One region of the Mesorhizobium sp. M0243 genome, then DNA from elsewhere that is predicted to be linked to it. Evidence: predicted binding sites of a transcription regulator. Region 1 holds the regulator's gene; each other region holds the start of a gene.
The links. The regulator LexA, encoded in region 1, represses DNA repair genes until DNA is damaged. The targets are predictions, from matches to a motif close to TGTTCNNNNTGTGTTCNG.
Positions count from the first base shown of each region.

Region 2: a site for LexA is predicted at 3,246-3,263, ahead of NKJ11_RS02700 (PA0069 family radical SAM protein). Genes of this name have one in related genera too.
Region 3: a site for LexA is predicted at 4,592-4,609, ahead of uvrA (excinuclease ABC subunit UvrA). Genes of this name have one in related genera too.

Region 1 covers NZ_JAMYSF010000015.1:115,747-123,022, reverse strand. The annotation lists gene NKJ11_RS20205 (ComEC/Rec2 family competence protein) at 1-1,650, shown strand, start outside; gene lexA (transcriptional repressor LexA) at 1,644-2,384, opposite strand; gene kynU (kynureninase) at 2,795-4,042, opposite strand; gene kynA (tryptophan 2,3-dioxygenase) at 4,122-4,958, opposite strand; gene NKJ11_RS20185 (AMP-binding protein) at 4,955-6,580, opposite strand; gene NKJ11_RS20180 (hormone-sensitive lipase) at 6,866-7,276, shown strand, end outside.
Region 2 covers NZ_JAMYSF010000002.1:122,381-129,656, reverse strand. The annotation lists gene NKJ11_RS02715 (F0F1 ATP synthase subunit B) at 1-536, shown strand, start outside; gene NKJ11_RS02710 (F0F1 ATP synthase subunit B) at 547-1,038, shown strand; gene rnhB (ribonuclease HII) at 1,170-1,865, opposite strand; gene NKJ11_RS02700 (PA0069 family radical SAM protein) at 2,017-3,171, opposite strand; gene NKJ11_RS02695 (glycosyltransferase) at 3,321-3,845, shown strand; gene NKJ11_RS02690 (hypothetical protein) at 3,989-4,963, shown strand; gene NKJ11_RS02685 (GFA family protein) at 4,971-5,393, opposite strand; gene moaB (molybdenum cofactor biosynthesis protein B) at 5,531-6,085, opposite strand; gene NKJ11_RS02675 (4-(cytidine 5'-diphospho)-2-C-methyl-D-erythritol kinase) at 6,072-6,971, opposite strand; gene NKJ11_RS02670 (membrane protein) at 6,992-7,177, opposite strand.
Region 3 covers NZ_JAMYSF010000016.1:91,166-98,441, forward strand. The annotation lists gene NKJ11_RS20735 (GGDEF domain-containing protein) at 1-56, opposite strand, end outside; gene NKJ11_RS20740 (DUF72 domain-containing protein) at 172-993, opposite strand; gene NKJ11_RS20745 (GNAT family N-acetyltransferase) at 1,019-1,489, opposite strand; gene uvrA (excinuclease ABC subunit UvrA) at 1,521-4,442, opposite strand; gene NKJ11_RS20755 (hypothetical protein) at 5,157-5,447, opposite strand; gene NKJ11_RS20760 (ATP-dependent Clp protease proteolytic subunit) at 5,536-6,141, opposite strand; gene NKJ11_RS20765 (SRPBCC family protein) at 6,166-6,669, opposite strand; gene NKJ11_RS20770 (ArsR/SmtB family transcription factor) at 6,666-6,980, opposite strand; gene NKJ11_RS20775 (single-stranded DNA-binding protein) at 7,207-7,276, shown strand, end outside.

The DNA.
Region 1 (7,276 bases):
CTTGTCGTCAACGATGACGGCGACATGCCGCTGCCGGCCCGAATTTCCTCTAGCGTGGAAAATGCCCGTGAAGGTATCGCCGACCATATCAGGGCCAGCGTCGGCGGCGCCGAAGGCGAGATCGCCGCGGCGCTCATCGTCGGCGTGCGCGCCGGCATTCCCGATGAGATCAATGAGGCGATGCGACGTACCGGCATCTACCACATCATCTCCATTTCGGGACTGCACATGGCGCTGGTCGCGGGCACCATCATGGGATTGCTGCGCGGCGCCTTCGCCTTGTTTCCCGACTTTTCCGCGCGTCGCCCGGTCAAGAAGTATGCCGCTGCCGCCGCGCTGTTCTCGATCGCGGCCTATCTCATCATCTCTGGAGTCGTCGTTGCCGCCGAGCGCAGCTTCATCATGCTGGCGGTGATGCTGATTGCCGTGCTGTTCGATCGAGCAGCACTCACCATGCGCAATCTGGCGATCTCGGCGATCGCCGTCATCGTGGTGTCGCCGCATGAGGTGGTCGGCCCGAGTTTTCAGATGTCGTTCGCCGCGACCGCGGCTCTGGTCGGCGCCTATGCCGGCTGGGCCGATCACCGCGCGGGAAAAGCTAGACCGCCGCCACCAAAGCGATCCATGCCAGGTTTCCTGACGCGAAAATTCCTGCTGGCGGCAACCGGCCTTGCCATGACCTCGATCATCGCCGGAAGCGCCACGACGCTGTTTGCCATCTGGCATTTTCAGCGTGTCTCGCCGCTTAGCCTGTTTGCCAACCTCGCGGTTATGCCGATCGTCACCGTCGTCATGTTCCTGGCCGTCGCCAGCGCGCTGCTGATGCCTTTCGGATTGGATTGGCCGGCTCTCTACCTGATGGGTAAGGGCCTGACGATGATGATCGCCATATCCGGCTGGATCTCCGAGCGTTCGCCTGTCGACGGGGTCGGGCTGATTTCGCAACAGTCGGTCCTGTTGGTGGCAATTGCTTTGGTCATCGCGACGATGGCGACAACTTGGCTGCGGCTCGCTGCCCTGCCATTCGCGCTGGCAGGCTTGCTGACCGTCTCGGATACGCGCACGCCGGATGTGCTGATCTCGGAAGACGCCCGGCTGGTGGCGTTGCCGATCGGTGGCGGCGAGCTTGCCGTCAGCCGGGAACGGCCGAACGAATTCACCGTCGACAACTGGAAACGCGCCCTGACATCAGAAACCATCGTCGTGCCAGAGGTGTTCGACAACAGCTATGGGCAATTCGATGTCGCGGATGCCGTTGATCTGCCGCTGGGATCGCCGTTCTATTGCTCCTCAGGCGTTTGCGTGGCCAGGCACATGTCCGGTGCGATCATTGCCTATGTCGAGGACCGCAAGGACACCTGGAAAGCCTGCGGCTTCGCCGAGCTGATCGTCATCAATGACGCCACCGCGTATGACGCCTGTCACAATCCGCTGGTTCTCGTCATCACCAAGCGGCAACTGGCTCGCAAAGGCAGTGCCGCGGTCTTCTTCGATCGCCAATCGGCGACCACGCCGGCGACGATCAGCTTCGCGGTGGACAGCCCATATCGGCCCTGGCACACGCAACGCAAATACTCTCGTGAGGCAAGGGGGCTGGCACCCTTCAAGAAACCGGAGAAGCCAGCGGCCAACCCGCAGCCGGCTCAGTAGCGGCGGATCAGGCCGACGAGCTTGCCTTGCACCTTGACCCTGTCCGGGCCGAAAATCCGTGTCTCGTAGGCTGGATTGGCGGCTTCGAGGGCAATCGAGGCGCCCTTGCGGCGGAACCGCTTCAGCGTCGCTTCCTCTTCGTCGACCAGCGCCACGATGATCTCGCCTGGCTGGGCGGTATCGGCGTTGCGGATGATGACGGTGTCGCCGTCGAAGATACCGGCCTCGATCATCGAGTCGCCCTTGACCTCCAGCGCATAGTGGGCGCCGCCCATGATCATGTCCGGCGGCACCGAGATCGAATGCGTCTGATGCTGGATGGCATCGATCGGCACACCGGCGGCGATACGGCCCATGACCGGGATCGACACGGCGGAGACCGCATCGTCATCATTGCCGGGCGAGGGCATCCGCGAAGGCGCCGGCTTGATCTGCCGGCCAAGGGCACCACCCTGACCGAGACTGCCCTGGATGACGCTTGGCGAAAACTTCTTTGCCGCGTTGAGGCCAGGCGCGATCGAGTCCGGCAATCGCAGCACTTCCAGCGCGCGTGCCCGGTTGGGCAACCGGCGAATAAAGCCGCGCTCCTCAAGTGCGGTGATCAGCCGATGAATCCCGGATTTGGAGGCAAGGTCAAGCGCCTCCTTCATCTCGTCGAAGGATGGCGGAATGCCGCTCTCCTTCAGGCGTTCATGGATGAACATCAGCAGTTCATGTTGCTTGCGCGTCAGCATGGCGGCCCCCAGGTTACCTGAAACCAGAATCGAAAAACAAACCCAGAACAAACCCTATCTGTTCCAGTTGTGTTCTGCAACCGTTTAAAGTTTAATGAATTTGTTAAGGCTGCTGAAATTATTTGGCGCTTGCCAGCGGGTCGCGATCAACAAGCGCCAGGCACAGCGATGCGCCTGCTCACATTGAAATTATTATGGTTAATGACCTGTGGCTCATCCTCGACCCAAGGCTTGGCATTATCAGTCTATCGACCTCCACAAAGGACGATATCAATCTTCGGGACGTTCGTTTGCCGTGAACGAAACGGAGCCAAAACGCCAACGTCTGTTGGCATTTGTGGCTGGAAATTCAGCCTCCGTCATCTGCCAGGCAGTGAGGGCGGCGGCGGTGGATCGCGGGGATCGTTGCGTCAGGTAACGGCTTCCTTGACCGCGAAACGGCGGTCCTTCCATGCGCCCGTGCGCAGAATATCCTCCAGCACCTCAACCGCCAGCCACACATTCTTGTAGCCGACATAGAGCGGCGTGAAGCCGAAACGGATGGTCGATGGCGCACGAAAATCACCGATGACGCCGCGCTCGATCAGCGCCCGCATGATTTGATAGCCGTGATCGTGAAGGAACGACACCTGGCTGCCGCGCCTGGTCGCGTCGCGGGTGGTCTCCAGCGTGAGACCGTAGGCGCCGCACCTGGCTTCGACGAGCTGGATGAACAGTTCTGTCAACGCGACACTCTTCTTTCGCAATGCCGCCATGTCGACGTCATTCCAGATGGCAAGCGCGCCTTTGAGCGCCCGCATCGACAGGATCGGCTGAGTGCCGCACAAAAAGCGGCGGATGCCGGTGCCGGCAACATAACCCCGTTCGAAGGCAAAGGGCCGCGCATGGCCCCACCAGCCGCTGAGCGGCTGGCTGATATCGCCGTGGTGGCGCTGCGCGGCATAGATGAAGGCCGGTGCGCCCGGACCGCCGTTGAGGTACTTGTAGGTGCAGCCGATGGCGAAATCGGCATTTGCGTGATCGAGCTCGACGGGCAGGGCGCCGGCGGTGTGGCAAAGATCCCAGACGATCAGCGCTCCGGCCGCATGAGCTTTGCGCGTCAGCGCCGCCATGTCGCGCAGTTCACCCGATTTGTAATTGACGTGATTGACCAGCACCACCGCGACGTTTTCGTCGATCAGCTCTTCGATGGTCGGCGCGTCGACACCCGCGAGGCGCAGCAGGACGCCATCCCGGGTCGAGGCCACGCCTTCGGCGATGTACAGGTCGGTGGGAAAACTGTCACCTTCGGCGACGATGGCCGACCGGCCGGGCCGCATCTCCATCGCCGCGTGCAGCACCTTGTAGATGTTGGTCGATGTCGTGTCGCAGACAACGGTCTGGCCGGCCGCGGCTCCTATCAGGCGTCCGAGCTGGTCGCCGAGTTCGATTGGCATCTCGAACCATCCGGCCGTGTTCCAAGCTCGGATGAGATCCTGGGCCCATTCTTGGGTCGCCGCCTGCTGCAGCTCGCTGAAAACGGCATGAGACGCTGCCCCCAGTGAATTGCCGTCGAGATAGATCATCCCCTCCGGCAGAATGAAACGGTCGCGCATGGCCCGCAGCGGATCCGTGGCATCCATCGCTTCGACTGCGGCGAGATCAGGAATTCCACTCATGGTCGGTCAGTCCCCGGTTGTTCGCGAAGGGTTTTCCGCCACAGCGCGTCCCCTCGGTGTGCCTGTTTTCATTTCGACGTCAGAGCCGGGTGCGGACCGTCCACAGCTCCGGGAACAGCACGACCTCGAGCATTTTCTTCAGATACGAAGCACCCGACGTGCCGCCGGTGCCGCGTTTCAGGCCGATGATGCGCTCCACCGTGGTGACGTGGTTGAAGCGCCAGCGGCGGAAGTAGTCCTCGAAGTCGACCAGCTTCTCGGCCAGTTCGTAGAACATCCAGTAGCGCTGCGGATCGCGGTAGATGGTCTGCCAGGCGACCAGCACCTCTTCATTCTCGGTTCGCGTCTCACGCCAGTCCGTGCGCCTGGCATCGGCACCGATGTCGAATCCGTTGCGCGCCAAAAGCAGCAGAGCCTCGTCATAGAGCGACGGCTCGGCCAGGATCGCTTCCAGCTTCCCGCTCAGGTCGGGCCGATGCTTGTGCGGCCCGAGCATTGCCAGGTTTCGGTTGCCGGCCATGAACTCGATGGCGCGATACTGCCAGGACTGGAAACCCGAGGACTGGCCGAGCGCGTCGCGGAACTCGGTGTATTCGCTGGGCGTCATCGTCCGCAGCACGTCCCAGGCATTGTTCAGCTGCTCGAAGATGCGCGCAACGCGCGACAGCATCTTGAAGCTCGGCTCGAGCCGGTCGGCGCGGATGGAACGGATCGCGGCGCCAATCTCGTGCAGAGCAAGCTTCATCCAGAGCTCGGAGGTCTGATGCTGGATGATGAACAGCATCTCGTCATGCGCCGATGACAGCGGCGTCTGGGCCTCCAGCACTTTCTCCAGGTGCAGGTAGTCGCTGTAGGACATGCGCTCCTTGAACGACATCTGGGCGCCTTCGGACGCCGGATCGTACGGTTGGCTCAATTGATTTTCTCCGTGCGCAGCCGGAAGCGCTGGATCTTTCCGGTCTGGGTCTTGGGCAGAGCGGCGATGAATTTTACCGATCGCGGATATTTATAGGGCGCGATCGTTGCCTTGACATGGTCCTGCAGGCGCTTGGTGGTGAGGGCGTCGGGCGCGACGCCCTGCACCAGCACGACATGCGCCTCGACGATCTGGCCGCGTTCGGCGTCCTCTGCACCGATCACCGCGCATTCGGCGACGTCCGGATGCGCCAGCAGCGCCGCCTCGACCTCGGGACCGGCGATGTTGTAGCCGGCGCTGACGATCATGTCGTCGGAGCGTGCGGCGAAATGGAAGAAGCCGTCCTCGTCCTGCGTGAAGGTGTCGCCGGTGAGGTTCCAGCCGTCGCGCACATATTCCTTCTGCCTGTCATCGGCCATGTAGCGGCAGCCGGTCGGGCCGCGCACCGCCAGCCTGCCGGTCGTGCCGCGCGGCACCTCGCGCATCTCGTCATCGACGATGCGCGCCTCATAGCCGCCCACCGGCTTGCCGGTCGACGCAGGCCTCATGTCATCGAAGCGGTTGGAGATGAAGATGTGCAGCATTTCGGTGGCGCCGATGCCGTCGAGGATCGGCTTGCCGGTCTTTTTCGTCCACTCTTCGAAAACCGGGGCGGGCAAGGTTTCGCCGGCCGAAACGGCGACGCGCAGCGACGACAGGTCGGCACCTTCATCCATGGCCTTCAGCATGGCGCGGTAGGCAGTCGGCGCGGTGAAGGAGATCGTCGCTTTGTAGGTCTCGATGATGTGGATCATGTTGGGTGGCGTCGCCTGCTCCAGCAGCGTCGCCGCCGCACCGAAGCGCAGGGGAAAGATAGCGAGCCCGCCAAGGCCGAAGGTGAAGGCCAGCGGCGGCGAGCCGACGAAGATGTCGTCCGCCGTCACCTCCAGGATTTCGCGTGCATAGGCGTCGGCAATGATCAGGAGGTCGCGGTGGAAATGCATCGTCGCCTTCGGAACGCCTGTCGTGCCCGAGGTGAAGCCGAGCAGGGCGACATCGTCGCGGCCCGTGTCGACTGCGGTGAACGTCACCGGCTTGTCGAGCGCGGCGCGATCGAGTTCAGCATCATGGTTGGCGGTGCCGTCGAAACCGATGACCTGCCTGAGGAATGCGCTGTCCTTGGCGCACACGGTCATCTCGTCCATCAGCCTGGTGTCGCAGAGCGCAACGGTGATCTCGGCCTTGTCGACGATCTTGGCGAGTTCGCCGGCGCGCAGCATCGGCATGGTGTTGACGACCACGGCACCGACCTTGGTGGCGGCCAGCCAGCAGGCGACCATGGCGGGGTTGTTGGCCGAGCGGATCAGCACCCGGTTGCCCGGCTTGACTCCGTAATTCTCGACCAGCGCGTGGGCCAGCCTGTTCGTCCAGTCGGACAGTTCCTTGTAGGTGCGGCGGCGGCCATTGCCGATCAGGGCGGTGTGGTCGCCGAGACCTTTTTCGACCAGCCTGTCGGTCAGTTCGACACCGGCGTTGAGGCGTTCGGGATAGTCGAAGCCGTCGAGCAGGATTTCAGGCCATTGCTCCGGCGGCGGCAGGTGATCGCGCGTGAACGTGTCGATATGCGCTGAAGGCCCAAGCATGTCGCCGCTATCCCGTCTGCTGCCTGACCAGTGCGCGATGCGCCTTGGCCGGATGTAGTGGATCCTAAGGTCCTGCTCTGAGGAAGCTTCGTACTACCCATCGCACCTGCTGAGATGCGCCCAGAAAGGGTGAACATCTGCAGGTTCGGGCAGCACAGCAGACCTCCCATTGTCGGCTGTTCGTTGGGGCAGGATCGCACCAGTCGAAATTTGTTTCAAGCCTAAAATGTTTTTGCTCAGGGCATTGACGCATGGCATGGCGGTGGCCATTGCTAGCAAGTAGCGATGCCGTCTTGGGGAAGGGCGCAGATGTTCGAACGTCACATCGTCGATTGGGATGATGCCTATGCCAACGGCGCCAACATCGCGGGCAGTGATCGCTGGCCGTCTGCATGGGCGGAGCCAGCGCAAGCATTCCGCGATGCGCTGTCGGCGCAGGGCCGGGCGCGGCTCGACATCGCCTATGGCGACGGACCGCGCAATCGGCTCGATCTTTTCCTTCCCAGGGCCGCGCCCAAAGGGCTGGTGGTGATTATCCATGGCGGTTACTGGCTGGAGACCGACAAGAGCTTGTGGTCGCACCTCGCCAATGGCGCGGTCGGCAGTGGCTTCGCCGTGGCGATGCCCTCCTACACGCTGTGCCCGAACATACGCATCGCCGGCATCGTCAGCGAGATTGGGGCGGCAATCGGCGAG
Region 2 (7,276 bases), on a different contig from region 1:
CGGAAGGCGAAACGCATTCCGGCACCAGCGTGCCTGCTGAAGCGCATGGCACGTTTCCGCCATTCGATCCGGCGACGTTCCCGTCGCAGCTTCTGTGGCTGGCGATCACCTTCGGGCTGTTCTATCTCTTCCTGAAGCGGGTGGTGATGCCGCGCGTCGGCGGCATCATCGATGTCCGCAACGATCGCATCACGCAGGACCTTGATCAGGCGGCCAAGTTGAAGGGCGAGGCCGACGCCGCCGTTGCTGCCTACGAGCAGGAACTGGCGGAAGCCAAGACCAAGGCCAACGCGATCGGCCAGCAGGCCAACGACGCGGCCAAGGCCGAGGCCGACACCGCGCGCAAGAAGGTCGAGGCCGCGCTCGACGCCAAGCTTGGCGAAGCCGAAGCCCGCATTTCTTCCATCAAGGCCAATGCCATGAAGGAAGTCGGCAGCATCGCCGAGGATACCGCTTCGGCGATCGTCGAAGCCCTGGCTGGCGGCAAGGCCAGCAAGGCCGAGATCGCGGCCGCGGTCAAATCCGTGGCCCGGTGAGGAGCGCATCATGGATTACACATCTCTCGCGACGCTCTGGGCCACGGTTGCCCTGGTCATCTTCCTGGGCATTGCCGTCTACATCAAGGTGCCTCGCCTGATCGCCAAGGCGCTCGACGCCCGCGCCGCCAGGATCAGCAATGAACTGGACGAAGCACGCCGACTGCGCGAGGAGGCCCAGCAACTGCTTGGCCAGTATCAGCGCAAGCGCAAGGAAGCCGAGCAGGAGGCCGCCGACATCGTCGCCGCCGCCAAGCGCGAAGCCGATATGCTTGCCGCCGAGGCGCACAAGAAAACCGAGGACTATGTTGTCAGGCGCACCGCGCTTGCCGAACAGAAGATCGGCCAGGCCGAGCGTGACGCCATCAGCGAAGTCCGCGCCAGCGCCGTCGATATCGCCGTCGAGGCAGCGCGCGCGCTGCTTGCCGGCAAGATCGACGCCAAGGCCGGTGCCGATCTGTTCAAGGCTTCGCTTGCGGACGTGAAGTCGAAGCTGAACTGAGCCCTCACAGCCCTCATACAATTAAAGCCGCCCGGGCAACCTGGCGGCTTTTTTGCTTGGAGAGTGCGTGAGACGCTGAAGCGGTCAATCTCCCCACAAGGGGGAGATTGACTTGTCGCTGCTGCCGTTGCTCAATCCAGCCCAGCAAAGCTCTCTTCTTCGACCACTTCAGCGCCACCCAGCCTGAACGGCGAAAACGACACGCGATGCAGCCGCGCCACCGGGCCATGCGCTTCGATCGCGGTGCGATGGCGAACCGTGGCGTAGCCCATGTGGACTTCGAACCCGTAGCGGTCGTGATGATTGCCGCAGCCGCACATCATGCGGTCACGCATCACCTTGGCGACGATCGAGGCGGCAGCGATCGATTGCGAACGCTGGTCGCCCTTGATCAGCGCGCGCCCTTCACAAGGCAGCCCCGGCGGCACGTCGCGTCCATCAGCGAGGGCTAGTTTCGGTCGGACCGACAGTCCGACAAGGGCGCGCCGCATGGCTTCCAGGCTTGCCTTGAGGATGTTGCTGCCGTCGATGCCCTCGGCACTGATTGAGGCCATCGAGACCGCCTGCGCGGAGCCAAGAATTCGCAGGAACAAGGCCTCACGCTGCAAATGGCTGAGGCGTTTGGAATCGTCGAGGCCGTCCGGAATGTTGGCGGGATCAAGCACCACGGCCGCGGCGACCACCGGCCCGGCCAGGGGGCCACGGCCGGCCTCGTCCATCCCGGCGACCGGCCACAGGCCCTCCGCCATCGCCTTCGTCTCGAAGGAGAAGTCAGGCTTCTCGATGATCTCAAAGAGAGGCGGAGAATCAGAACGCGCGCGAGCCATGTTGCGGCGAGGTTCGCATCGGCTCTGATTCTCCGCAAGTCCCTCCGGGTCGGGTGGGGCGCCGGACCGGGAGGGCACCGTCTGCAGGCCGGGGCAGGCCGGACGGGATTCTGGTGCCGCGACGGATCAAACCACCGCGACGAATTGTCTCTCAAAGCAGCGTCAGCTGCACCTGGTCTTTCCCGGCGGCAACGAACTGGTCGGTCCGCAGCGTGCGCCGTTCGGCATTGAGGCCGAGCCGCTTGGCTGTGATCTCGAAGCGCCGGCCGATCTGCCAGGCGTAGGGACCGGCGCCCTTCATGCGCTTGCCCCATTCCGAATCGTAGTCCTTGCCGTCGCGCATCGAGCGGACCAGCGACATCACATGGCGGTAGCGGTCGGGATAATGGCGCAGCAGCCAATCCTTGAAGATCGGGCTGACCTCCAGCGGCAGGCGCAGGATCACGTAGCCCGCTTCGCGCGCGCCGGCCGCACGTGCGGAATCGAGGATGCGTTCCATCTCCGGATCGGTCAGGCCCGGAATGATAGGAGCCACCATGACCGACGCCGGAATGCCGGCATCCGAAAGCTGCCGGATCGCTTCCAGCCGCTTGGTCGGTGTCGACGCGCGCGGCTCCATGGTGCGCGCCAGCATACGGTCGAGCGTCGTCACCGACAGCGCCACCTTGGCGAGCCCGCGTTCGGCCATGCGTGACAGGATATCGATATCGCGCGTCACCAGAGCGGACTTTGTCACGATGCCGACTGGATGGCCGCGCGCTTCCAGCACTTCGAGAATTTCGCGCATGATCCGGTATTGCTTCTCGATCGGCTGGTAGGGGTCGGTGTTGGTGCCGATGGCGATGGTGCGCGGCTGGTAGCTGTCTTTCGAAAGCTCCTTGTCAAGCAAGCGCGCCGCATCAGGCTTGGCGAACAACTTCGATTCGAAATCGAGACCCGGCGACAGGCCCATGAACGCGTGCGTCGGGCGGGCAAAGCAATAGACGCAGCCATGCTCGCAGCCGCGATAGGGGTTGATGGAACGGTCGAAGGAAATGTCGGGCGATTCGTTGCGGGTGATGATTGTGCGCGGCTTCTCGACCTGCACTTCGGTCTTGAAGGGCGGCAGTTCCTCCAGCGAATTCCAGCCATCGTCGAACACGTGCCGGCTGACCGGCTCGAACCGGCCGGACGGATTGATACCCGCTGACCTGCCGCGGTTGCGGTCCGGGCGGACACGCATGCCGCTCTGCTCGACCATCGCGTTGGCCATCTCGGCTCTTCCTGCTCCGAAAGCTGCAATGTCGGCGCGCACGATCTGTTCCATTTTCGCCCGCTCCCAGGGACTGTCCATGTTGTGTCGAATCGCTCTGCTCATGAAATTATTCCTATTTCGTTGATAAGAACAAAGCAAGAACTTTCTATGGTGCGATGCAAAACTGGCGCTGTCGGGCGCTTTCCGCTATTCGGCTAAGGATGCTCAGTGTTCTCATCGAAACCCGCAACGACGAGGAGGGCCTCGCCCGCACGCTCGCCTCGTTGATTGGCGGCGCGGTCGAAGGCGTGGTGCGTGAAGTCATCGTCTGCGACACAGGCTCTACCGACCAGACGCATCATGTGGCCGAGCATGCCGGCTGTCAGTACGTGACGGGCGGTGTCGCTGCCGGCATCCGCCAGGCCAAGGGGGATTGGTTGCTGCTCCTGGAGCCGGGCGCGCGGCTGGTGGAGGGCTGGATCGATGAAGTTGTCGCCCATACGGCCAGGCAGACCATGGCGGCACGGTTTTCGCGCACGCGAGCCAGTCGCACGCCATTCCTGGCCCGGGTCTTTTCGGGAAACCGCGCCTTGGCCGACGGCTTGCTGATCAGCAAGCGTCAGGCGGCGGCCGCGGCCAAGAGTGCCGGCAGTGCCGAGGCCATCGCCCGCGGCCTCGCGACGAAGCGGCTCGACGCCGAAATCTGGATGGCGCCGGCCAAGCAGGAGCGCCGCCCCTCGACGTGATTTTTTGCAGTTGCTCAGGTCATTGTGCATTGCACAAAGTTTGACGCGGGGTTAGCTTCCGTTCAAGCGGGAATTGGGTTTGGGTCATGCCGAGAGGCGAGCACCGATGCGGCATCGGTGGTGCTCTCATAGCCGAGGACCCAATGAAGCTTTTAACCCCCGACACATCCGGCGCGGCCAGTCTCGAGGCCATTGCGCGCAACGGCAGCCTGCTGCGGCGCATCGCCGTGCGTATTCCAACCTATCTGACGGACCTGCGTGAGAACCCTGCCTGGCTGCCGATGTTCGTGTTGGCGCGCACCATGCCCGGACGCCGCATGCATTGGCTCGGCGCAAAGCGCGCCCGCCCGGTCGCCAATGCCGGGGATACGATGTTTGCCGGTGTCGAACGGGGAGCGGTCGTCGATGCGTTGCGCTCCGACGGGCTGTTCTCAGGCCTGGTCCTGCCGCCTGATATCCATGAAGAGATCGCCGACTTCGCCGGGCGCACGCCTTGCTTCGGCAATTTCGACCGCCGTCTCGAATTCATGCCGGGGGAACATGCCGAGGCCGAGAAACGCCTTGGCCGCTCGCTGCTTAGCGGGCATTTTTTCGAGCGCATCCTCGACTGCCCGGCGGCGCTTGCCATCCAGCGCGATCCGCTGCTTCTGGATATTGCCGCGCACTATCTCGGCGGCCAGGCGAAACTGATCACGACGCGGGTCTGGTGGAGTTTTCCCACAGGTGCCGCTTCGGATGCCGACAAGAACCTCGCCTCGCTCGGCAAGTATCATTTTGACCTCGACGACTGGCGCATGCTGAAATTCTTCTTCTACCTCAAGCCGGTCGACGCCGACACCGGTCCGCATGTCTATGTCAGGGGCAGCCACAAGCGCCGCAGCCTAAAGCATCAGCTTACCCTTCTGGTCGGCCATCCCGCGCAACAGGTTCTGGATGTCTATGGCGAGCAGAGCCCGGTGACGCTGACCGGCGAGGCCGGTCTCGGCTTCGTCGAGGACCCCTTTGGCTTTCATATGGGCACCGTGCCGGCACGCACGCCGCGACTGATGATGGAAGTCGGCTTCGGCGTATCGCCGCCGTCGCGCCGACGGTTTCATGGCGAGCCGGTCATCCGCTGAGAGCTGCCTATCCGAAGCTCATCTCGACAGGCGTCCAGTGAGCGCGGCGCCTGGCTTGGCGCTGTGCCCGGCTTTCGGCATCGAAGTCGACACGAGCCGGCTCCTGATTGAACCGCTCTCGGTCGTCCAGGGCGTTGATGATGACGATCGCCCTTGCGTCATCCTCTCCGGCGATTGCGGCGACATAGACGCCGCAATCCCGGCAGATCAAATAGTCGGCCGTCCTCAGCCCGAACTGATATTTTCGCAATCGCGCCTCATCCTTGACCGAGATGGTCAGTCTGCCGTCCGGATCGGCAATGGCGCGCGAACCATGTCTGACACAGAACGAGCATTGGCAGGCGCGAACTTCGATTTGCGATGGGTCGAGTTCGGTTGAAAATGCAAGGCGTATGTTGCCGCAATGGCATCCGCCGGTATGCGTGGTCATGGTTCTGCCTTGTCGTGATGGCGATGATCGCCTTCAGGCAAGGTACTTTTCCGAGGTTCGGTTTGGAATGGTGTTTCGAAGGCACCGGTGCTGTTCTGCCTGCAAAAGCGGCGTGGAACCGACGCTTTGCCTGGCTTTTACAAAGCCGATTTGCCGCGCCGTAAATGCTCGTCCAGGCGCGGCATGATCTCGACGAAGTTGCACGGCATGTGCCGGTAGTCGAGCTGCGCTTTCAGGATGCCGTCCCACGCGTCCTTGCAGGCGCCTGGCGAACCCGGCAGCACGAAGACGAAGGTGGCGTTGACGACGCCGCCGGTCGCCCGACTCTGGATCGTCGAGGTGCCGATCTTGTCGTAGGAAATCCGGTGGAACACTTCCGAAAAGCCATCCATGCGCTTTTCGAAGATCGGCTCCAGCGCGTCCGGCGTCACGTCACGGCCTGTGAAGCCGGTGCCGCCGGTGGTGATGACGACATCGATATTCTTGTCCTGTGACCACGCCAGAACCGTGTCGCGGATTTTCTCGCGGTCGTCGGTGACGATATTGCGGGCCGCCAGCAGATGGCCGGCCTCGGTGATGCGGTCGGCCAGCGTCTGGCCGGATTTGTCGTCGGCGAGGCTGCGCGTATCCGAAACGGTCAGCACCGCGATGCGCACGGGAATGAAGGAGCGGCTCTCGTCAATTCTGGCCATCTGCGCCCTCCGATGCGATGCTGCGCGTCGCGGCAACGAACCAGTCGGGCTGGCGGCCGCGGATTTCGGCGGCGGCGCGCTTGGCGACATTGCCGGTTTCGAACAGGCCGAAACATGTCGCGCCGGATCCCGACATCCGCGAGAACCCCGATCCGGCCTTGTTCAGCCAGGAAAGCGCCCTGCCGATTGCGGGTTGCACCTCCAGCGCCGCGGGCTCGAGATCGTTGCGGGTGATCTCCAGCCAGTTGCGCAGGCTGTGAAAATCGATGCTGCGCGGCAGCGGCGGCAAGGCCTCATTGTCGCGCCGGGAAAGCGCTGCAAAGACATCCGCCGTCGACACCGGGGTGCCTGGATTGACCAACACCAGGCCAAGCGCCGAAAAATCCGGCACCATCGACAGTTCATCGCCGATGCCACGCGCCACCAGCGGCTTTGCCGCCAGGCACATCGGCACATCGGCGCCAAGCGAAAGGCCGATCCGCGCCAGCTCGCTGCCATCGATGTCCAGCGCCCATGTCTCCACCAGTCCGCGCAGCACGGTCGCCGCGTCGCTCGAACCGCCGCCGACGCCGGAGGCTACCGGCAGGTTCTTTTCCAGCCGAATAGCGACCGGCGGTGTTCTCTCGTGCCCGGCTGTCTGCCGCAGGGCATCGCGCGCCTTGAGCACCAGATTGCTGGCGTCGAGAGGAACGGCCGGGGCGTAACGGCCGGATACGGTAAACTCATCGCCGTCGGCGGGCGCGATTTCGACCCTGTCGCCAAACCGTGTGAACACCGCCAGGCTCTCGATCAGATGATAGCCGTCAGGGCGCCTGCCGGTGACATGCAGCGCAAGATTGATTTTGGCGTGTGCGTGCCAGCTACGCGACCCGATGTCGGTGTCCACAATCGTCTGCGGGATGATGCTCAGTCCTTGGCCAGCCGGTATTCGCCGGTCTTCGGATCCTTGACCAAAGTGCCGATCGCGCCGTTGGCCGTTTGCTTTTCTGTGCGCCGCACCTTGGCGGTCACGCGCTCGGCTTCCCTAATGAAGGTGCGGTAGCCGAAATAGGCGGCAACGCCAACGACGGCGAAGAAAATGATCTGCGGCATGCCAAAACTCCTCCCACGCTGGGCCGGCGAAGGCGGCCGGTCGGGTAGGTTGATGCATGTCGACCCGCTTTTGGGAACACGACATGCATGAAACTCAAG
Region 3 (7,276 bases), on a different contig from region 1:
AGGCAGGCAGCGGAAAAACCGACAGCCAGCAGAAGTGAAGTGTAGTCGAGCGACATGCCCCTCGTCCTTGCCCGCGGCGGCCCAAATCTGCGACTGGTTCGGCTGGATTCATGCAGCAAGGAGGTATCGATAAGGTTACGACGGTAGCGAAGATGCCATGATTCCGCTGCGTCAGGGCACCGGCTGACCCTGGTCCACTCGCTTCATCAGTGCCATGGCGCCGAACGGCGCGCGCACCTTGCCCTCGGTGATGAAGTAGACGAACACGTCGCGCGGCTTGACCGGCGCATCGGTGGCGGGGTCGGCGCGCCGCAGGTCGGCCGGCTGCTTGCCTTGCGCCCAAATCTTTACCCGCGCGGCCCATTCATCGAGGCCTTTCGGCGTGTAGCAGTCGGGATTGTCATCGCTGCCGGTCTGCAGCCGGGCGTAGACGAAATCACCGGTGACATCGGCGATGTCGGGATATTTGGCATGGTCGGCGTAAACGATCGCGGCCTTGTATTTTCGGGCAAGTGCTGCGAATTCCGGCACGACAAAACTGTCGTTGCGGACTTCGAGCGCATGGCGCAGCCCAACGCCGTCCTGCTTTTCCGGCAGCAGTTTCAAAAAGGCTTCGAAATCGTCCGGATCGAATTTCTTGGTCGGCGCGAACTGCCACAGGATCGGCCCGAGCTTTTCACCGAGCGCGGCAACACCCGAGCCGAGGAAGCGCATCATCGATTCGCCGGCCTCGCCGAGCACGCGCCGGTTGGTGACGAAGCGGTTGCCCTTTAGCGAGTACACGAAACCGTCCGGCGCCTCGTTGGCCCATTTAACGAAGGTCGGCTCCTTGAAGCTGGAATAGTAAGTGCCGTTGACCTCGATGCTCGGCACCTGGCGAGTGGCGTAGTTCAGCTGCTTGGCCTTGGGAAGCTTGTCGGGATAGAAGGACGTATCCCAGGGCTCGAAGGTCCAGCCGCCCATGCCGGCGCGGATTGTTCCCGATGTGCTCATTGTCATCCTCCCAGTGCTGAAAAAATCAGGCCGCGGTGGTATCATCGACGACTTTTGCCATGTCGACGAGCACCCATCCCGGCCGGTAGGGATTGGGCCGGCGACCCGTTTCGTGGAAACCGTAGGCCAGATAGAGCGCGATGTTCCGCTCCATCCTGGCGTTGGTGTAAAGCCGCACCTCGGGCAAGCGCCACAGCCGCGTCTGTTCGTCCGCGTGTTTGAGCAACGCAATACCGAAGCCTTTGCCCTGAAAGTCAGGAGAGACCGCGACGGAGAAGATCATCGCGTGATCGTCGTGCCGTTCCAGTGTGAGTACTCCGGCAATTTCGCTGCCGCTTTCCAACACCCACACCTCGCCGCGCGCGATGCGCGGCGTATAGTCTTCGGTGACTGGGATCGGCGGTGCGCCTAACAGTGCAGTGTAAGGCGCATAGGCCGCTTCCGTCAGCGAGACGACAGTTTGGAGATCACCGGCAAGCGCTCTTCTGATTTTCATTCAAAAGCTCTCCAGGCGCCAACCGGTCCGATCACTCCGCCGCTTCGCGCTTGCCTCCGGGGCGCCGCTCCAGAAGCTCCTTGAGGAACTGGCCGGTGTAGCTGCGCTTCTCGCGCACGATTACTTCCGGCGTGCCGGAGGCAACCAGTTCGCCGCCGCCGTCGCCGCCTTCGGGGCCGAGGTCGAGCACCCAGTCGGCGGTCTTGATCACTTCGAGATTGTGCTCGATGACCACCACCGTGTTGCCCTGGTCGACCAGTTCATGCAGCACTTCCAACAGCTTGGCGACGTCGTGGAAATGCAGCCCGGTGGTCGGCTCGTCGAGGATATAGAGCGTCTTGCCAGTTGCCTTGCGCGACAGTTCCTTGGCGAGCTTGATGCGCTGCGCCTCGCCGCCGGACAGCGTCGTCGCCTGCTGGCCGATGTGGATGTAGCCGAGGCCGACCTGCTTCAGCGTTTCGAGCTTGTCGCGCACGCCGGGCACGGCGGCGAAGAAGTCGACGCCTTCCTCGACCGTCATGTCGAGCACGTCGGCGATCGACTTGCCCTTGAACACGACATCGAGCGTCTCTCTGTTGTAGCGCTTGCCGTGGCAGACGTCGCAGGTGACGTAGACGTCGGGCAAAAAGTGCATCTCGATCTTGATGACGCCGTCGCCCTGGCAGGCCTCGCAGCGGCCGCCCTTGACGTTGAAGGAGAAGCGTCCCGGCTGGTAGCCGCGCGCCTTGGCTTCGGGCAGGCCAGCGAACCAGTCGCGGATCGGCGTGAAGGCGCCGGTATAGGTGGCGGGATTCGAACGCGGCGTGCGACCGATCGGCGACTGGTCGATGTCGATGACCTTGTCGAGGAATTCGAGGCCCTCGATGCGGTCGTGGTCGGCCGGATGTTCGCGCGAGCCCATGATGCGGCGCGAGGCAGCCTTGAACAGCGTCTCGATCAGGAAGGTCGACTTGCCGCCGCCGGACACGCCGGTGACGGCGGTGAAGGTGCCGAGCGGTATTTCGGCGGTGACGTTCTTCAGATTGTTGCCGCGCGCGCCGACGATCTTCAGGCGGCGGTTCTTCTTCGCTTCACGTCGCACGCCGGGCGTCGCCACTTCGAGCGCGCCCGACAGGTATTTGCCGGTGATCGAATTGGGATTGGCCATCACCTGCTGCGGCGTGCCCTGGGCGATGATCTCGCCGCCATGGATGCCGGCGGCCGGGCCCATGTCGACGACATAGTCGGCATGCAGGATGGCGTCCTCGTCATGCTCGACGACGATCACCGTGTTGCCGATGTCGCGCAGATGCTTCAGCGTATCGAGCAGACGGGCATTGTCGCGCTGGTGCAGGCCGATCGATGGCTCGTCCAGCACATAGAGCACACCGGTAAGACCCGAGCCGATCTGCGACGCCAGCCGGATGCGCTGGCTCTCGCCGCCCGACAGCGTGCCGGAATTGCGCGACAGCGTCAGATAGTCGAGCCCGACATCGTTGAGGAAGCGCAGCCGCTCGCGGATCTCCTTCAAGACCCGCACCGCGATCTCGTTCTGCTTGTCGTTGAGCGACGCAGGCAGGTCGGTGAACCACTGGTCGGCCTTGCGGATGGAAAGTTCGGTGACTTCGCCGATGTGCTTGCCGGCGATTTTCACCGCCAGCGACTCGGGCTTCAGCCGATAGCCCTTGCAGACCGGGCAAGGCGTCGCCGACATGAAGCGCTCGATTTCCTCGCGCATCCAGGCGGATTCAGTCTCTTTCCAGCGCCGCTCGAGATTGGGGATGACCCCTTCGAAAGTCTTTGTCGTCTTGTAGGAGCGCAGGCCGTCATCATACTGGAAGGTGATCTCGCGCTCGCCGGTGCCGCGCAGAATGGCTTCCTGGGCCTCTTCGGTCAGGTCTTTGAACTTGTCGCCGAGCTTGAAGCCATAGGCCTTGCCCAGCGCTTCCAGCGTCTGCGCGTAATAGGGTGAGGTCGACTTCGCCCACGGGCTGACGGCGCCGTCGCGCAGCGAGATGTTCTCGTCCGGCACGATCAGATTGCCATCGATGGCGCGCTGGCTGCCGAGACCGTCGCAGGTCGGGCAGGCGCCGAACGGGTTGTTGAACGAGAACAGCCGCGGTTCGATTTCCGGAATGGTGAAGCCGGAGACCGGGCAAGCGAACTTTTCCGAGAACAGGATGCGCTCATGCGTCTCGTTCTTCGACTTGTTGACCGAATCCTCGCCGGTCTGGCTGGAATCGAGCGGCTTGTCGGCGAATTCGGCCACGGCAAGCCCATCGGCCAGCTTCAGCGCCGTTTCGATGGAATCGGCAAGCCGCGTCGCCAGATCGCCGCGCACGACGATGCGGTCGACGACGACGTCGAGGTCATGCTTGTACTTCTTGTCGAGCGCCGGCACGTCGGCGATCTCATAGAAGACGCCATCGACCTTGACGCGCTGAAAGCCCTTTTTTTGCAACTCCAGCAATTCCTTGCGGTATTCGCCTTTGCGGCCGCGCACCATCGGCGCCAGGATGAACAGGCGCGTGCCTTCCTCGATCGCCAGTACGCGGTCGACCATCTGCGAAACCGTCTGGCTCTCGATCGGCAGGCCGGTGGCCGGCGAATAGGGGATTCCGACGCGCGCAAAAAGCAGCCGCATATAGTCGTAGATCTCGGTGACGGTGCCGACCGTCGAACGCGGGTTCTTCGAGGTGGTCTTCTGCTCGATGGAAATGGCGGGCGACAGGCCGTCGATCTGGTCGACGTCAGGCTTCTGCATCATCTCAAGGAATTGCCGCGCGTAGGCCGACAGGCTTTCGACGTAGCGGCGCTGGCCTTCGGCATAGATCGTGTCGAAGGCAAGCGATGACTTGCCGGACCCCGACAGGCCGGTCATGACAATCAGGCTGTCACGCGGCAAGTCGAGATCGACATTCTTCAGATTGTGTTCGCGCGCCCCGCGAATGGAAAGATATTTATGGTCGGCCATAGCCGGTCGCCGCCTCAGAATCTGGAATTTCCTGGAATGGCGGGTTTTCCCGGCCATCCCCTATGTAGGTAGTTTTGCCGCCACGTCGAGAGACGCCACAATTCCCGACCAAAGCGTTTAACCGTCTTTCGCGTGAACGGGCAAGCGGAAAGAACAAAGGCCGAACACGCTCCTGACAAAGCTGTGCAAAAGCTGACCTGCACGTAACCTCCCGGCGATCACATTTTTCGGTAACCGGCTATTGATGGTTGACGCCACCAGCTGACGGGAGCAGTCTCCAGCAGTCAACGAAGACGGCCGTCTTTCGATGGCCTCGCCGCCCAAAGGCGGCCTGCGAGACGCCGCAGGCATTTGCGATTTGTGCTTCGTGACGACAACGTCGCAATGGACAAAGGAGCGGAGCTATGACGCCACCGGATCGTCCCATAGGGTTCCAGTTGTTACTGGAGCGGCGGCAGGCATAAGTGCCAGGGTTTAGCGTTTTCGCCACCCGACAAACCGTGACCTGCCATATCCCCGTAAAAATCAGAGACTGTTAGTCGGATCGTCGGTTGAACGCCGCGTTGCATCCGAAATCAAATGCCGGCAGTACACTCCCGGTAGAGATTGGATTTGAGATCCAAAAAGGCCCCGTCCGTTTGCGCAAAGCACGGCGGGGCCGTTTTCATGTGCGGATTGTCTGTTTGGCGCAACGCAGCACGCGCCGACAGACTGTCAGTGGCGCGGCGGCCCGATCGAGCCGGCGCCGACATCGACGGTGATGCTGCCGGAAATCCTGACATCCGTATCGCCGATCTTGAACTGGCCGTTGCCGGGAAACGCGTCGTCGGACTCCGGAGCCGGCTTGGCGATGCGGTAGTCACCGGTTACGCCGGGCAGGGCGCCTTTTTGCGTTGACGGCGAACTGTCTTCGGCAAGTGCCGCGCCGCTGGTGAGGCCCCCAATGGCGAGCGCTATAACGGCGATGACGCGGTGCAATGATCTGGACTGATGAGTGTCGGTCATCCCAAGACTATAGTGGCGCGCCGCCGATGGAACCAGACCGGCATCGTCAAATCTTCGACAGCCGGACGTACTCCGATCCGGCCCTGGCTCACGCCGCCTTTTTTCGCGTGTCGAAAACATGGTCGACGATGCCCCATGCCTGGGCCTCGCGGGCGGTCATGAAGTGGTCGCGGTCCAGCGTGCGCTCGACCTCTTCATAGCTGCGGCCGCAATGCTGCGCGTAGAGTTCGGCCATGTGCCGTTTCGTCCGGCCGATGCGCTCGGCATGGCGCTGGATGTCGGAGGCCTGGCCCTGGAAGCCGCCCAGCGGCTGGTGCAGCAGGATGGTGGCGTTCGGCAGGGAAATTCGGCGCCCCGGTGTGCCTGCCATCAGCAGGAACGAGCCCATCGATGCGGCAAAGCCCATGCATACGGTCGACACCGGGCAGCTGATGTATTGCATTGTGTCGTAGATGGCGAAGCCGCTGGTGACCACGCCGCCCGGCGAGTTGATGTAGAGCGAGATCTCCTTGTCGGGATTGTCCGATTCCAGCGACAGAAGCTGCGCGCAGACCAACGCCGAGATGTCGTCGTTGATCTCACCGTTGATGAAGATGATGCGCTCGCGCAGCAGCCGCGAAAAGATGTCGAAGGCGCGCTCGCCGCGGCTCGATTGCTCGATAACCATCGGCACCAGACTGGCAACACCGCTCATTATCTCTCTCCGTCCGTTTTGTTTTCAGGCCGCGCGAAGCAGGAGGCGAGGCGTGTTTGCGGCGATTGGCTTAGATGACCTGTTTGCACCGAGCGAAACCCGGCAGCCGGCGCCTGCCATGGCGACGGCAGGCATGGCCTTGCGGGCAAAGCCGTCATGGACGACACGCAGATGCGTGCCGCCGGAAACGGTTCGGGCAAGTGTGAAGGTGACAATGCTGTCCAATGGGCTGTCGAGCGGATCCTGCCGCGCGGCGTCGCCTGGCTGCTCCCGCCAGGAATAGCGCAGCAGCTTCTCGGGATCGGCGTCGAGGATTTCGCATTCGATCGACGCGCCCGTTCCGGCGAAGGCAAAACGGTTGCCGATCTCGGGTCTCATGTCGTTCGGCATCATCCAGGCGGCCAGCAATTCCGGTACGGTCAGGGCCCGCCATACCTTTTCCGGCGGCTCGGCAAGCTCGTACTCGAACTCGAGCGCATCCGGGGCGTCGCTTTGACCGTTGTTGGTCGTTGATCCCGCCTTCTTCATTGATCCATGTCCTTCAAAACCGCCTTCAGCCTTTCGATGCGTTCCGGCCAGAAGGTCCGGTAGCGTTCGATCCAGGAGAGCAAGGGGGCGAGCCCCTGCGGATCGGCGCGGTAATAGGCGTTGCGGCCGGCTCGCCGCTCGACCACCAGCCCGGCGCCACGCAGCACCGCCAGATGCTGCGACACCGCGGGCTGCGACACCGTCATCCCGGTGCGCAATTCCGACACGCTCATCTCGCCGGCGGCCAGCCGCTCAAAGACGGCGCGGCGCGTCGGGTCGGCCAGTGCGCGAAAAATCTCTGCTTCGATCATGCCAAAAGCATAAGTGCATACTTATCGATTTGGCAAGCGGTCTTTTCGAGCCCATATGATCGGCTTCGGCATTGCTGCCATTCCTTGACAATAAGCAGCGATGCGGATAAGAACGAAAAGGGAACAAAAACCTTGTGGGTAAAGGCAGCCATGGCAAGCGGCGATCGCCTGCAACCTGTAAGGTGCTGCGACAAAAATTTGTTTCGGATGAGCGCGGAGAAATATCATGGCGGGTAGCGTCAACAAGGTCATTCTGGTCGGCAATCTCGGCGCGGATCCCGAAATCCGTCGCCTGA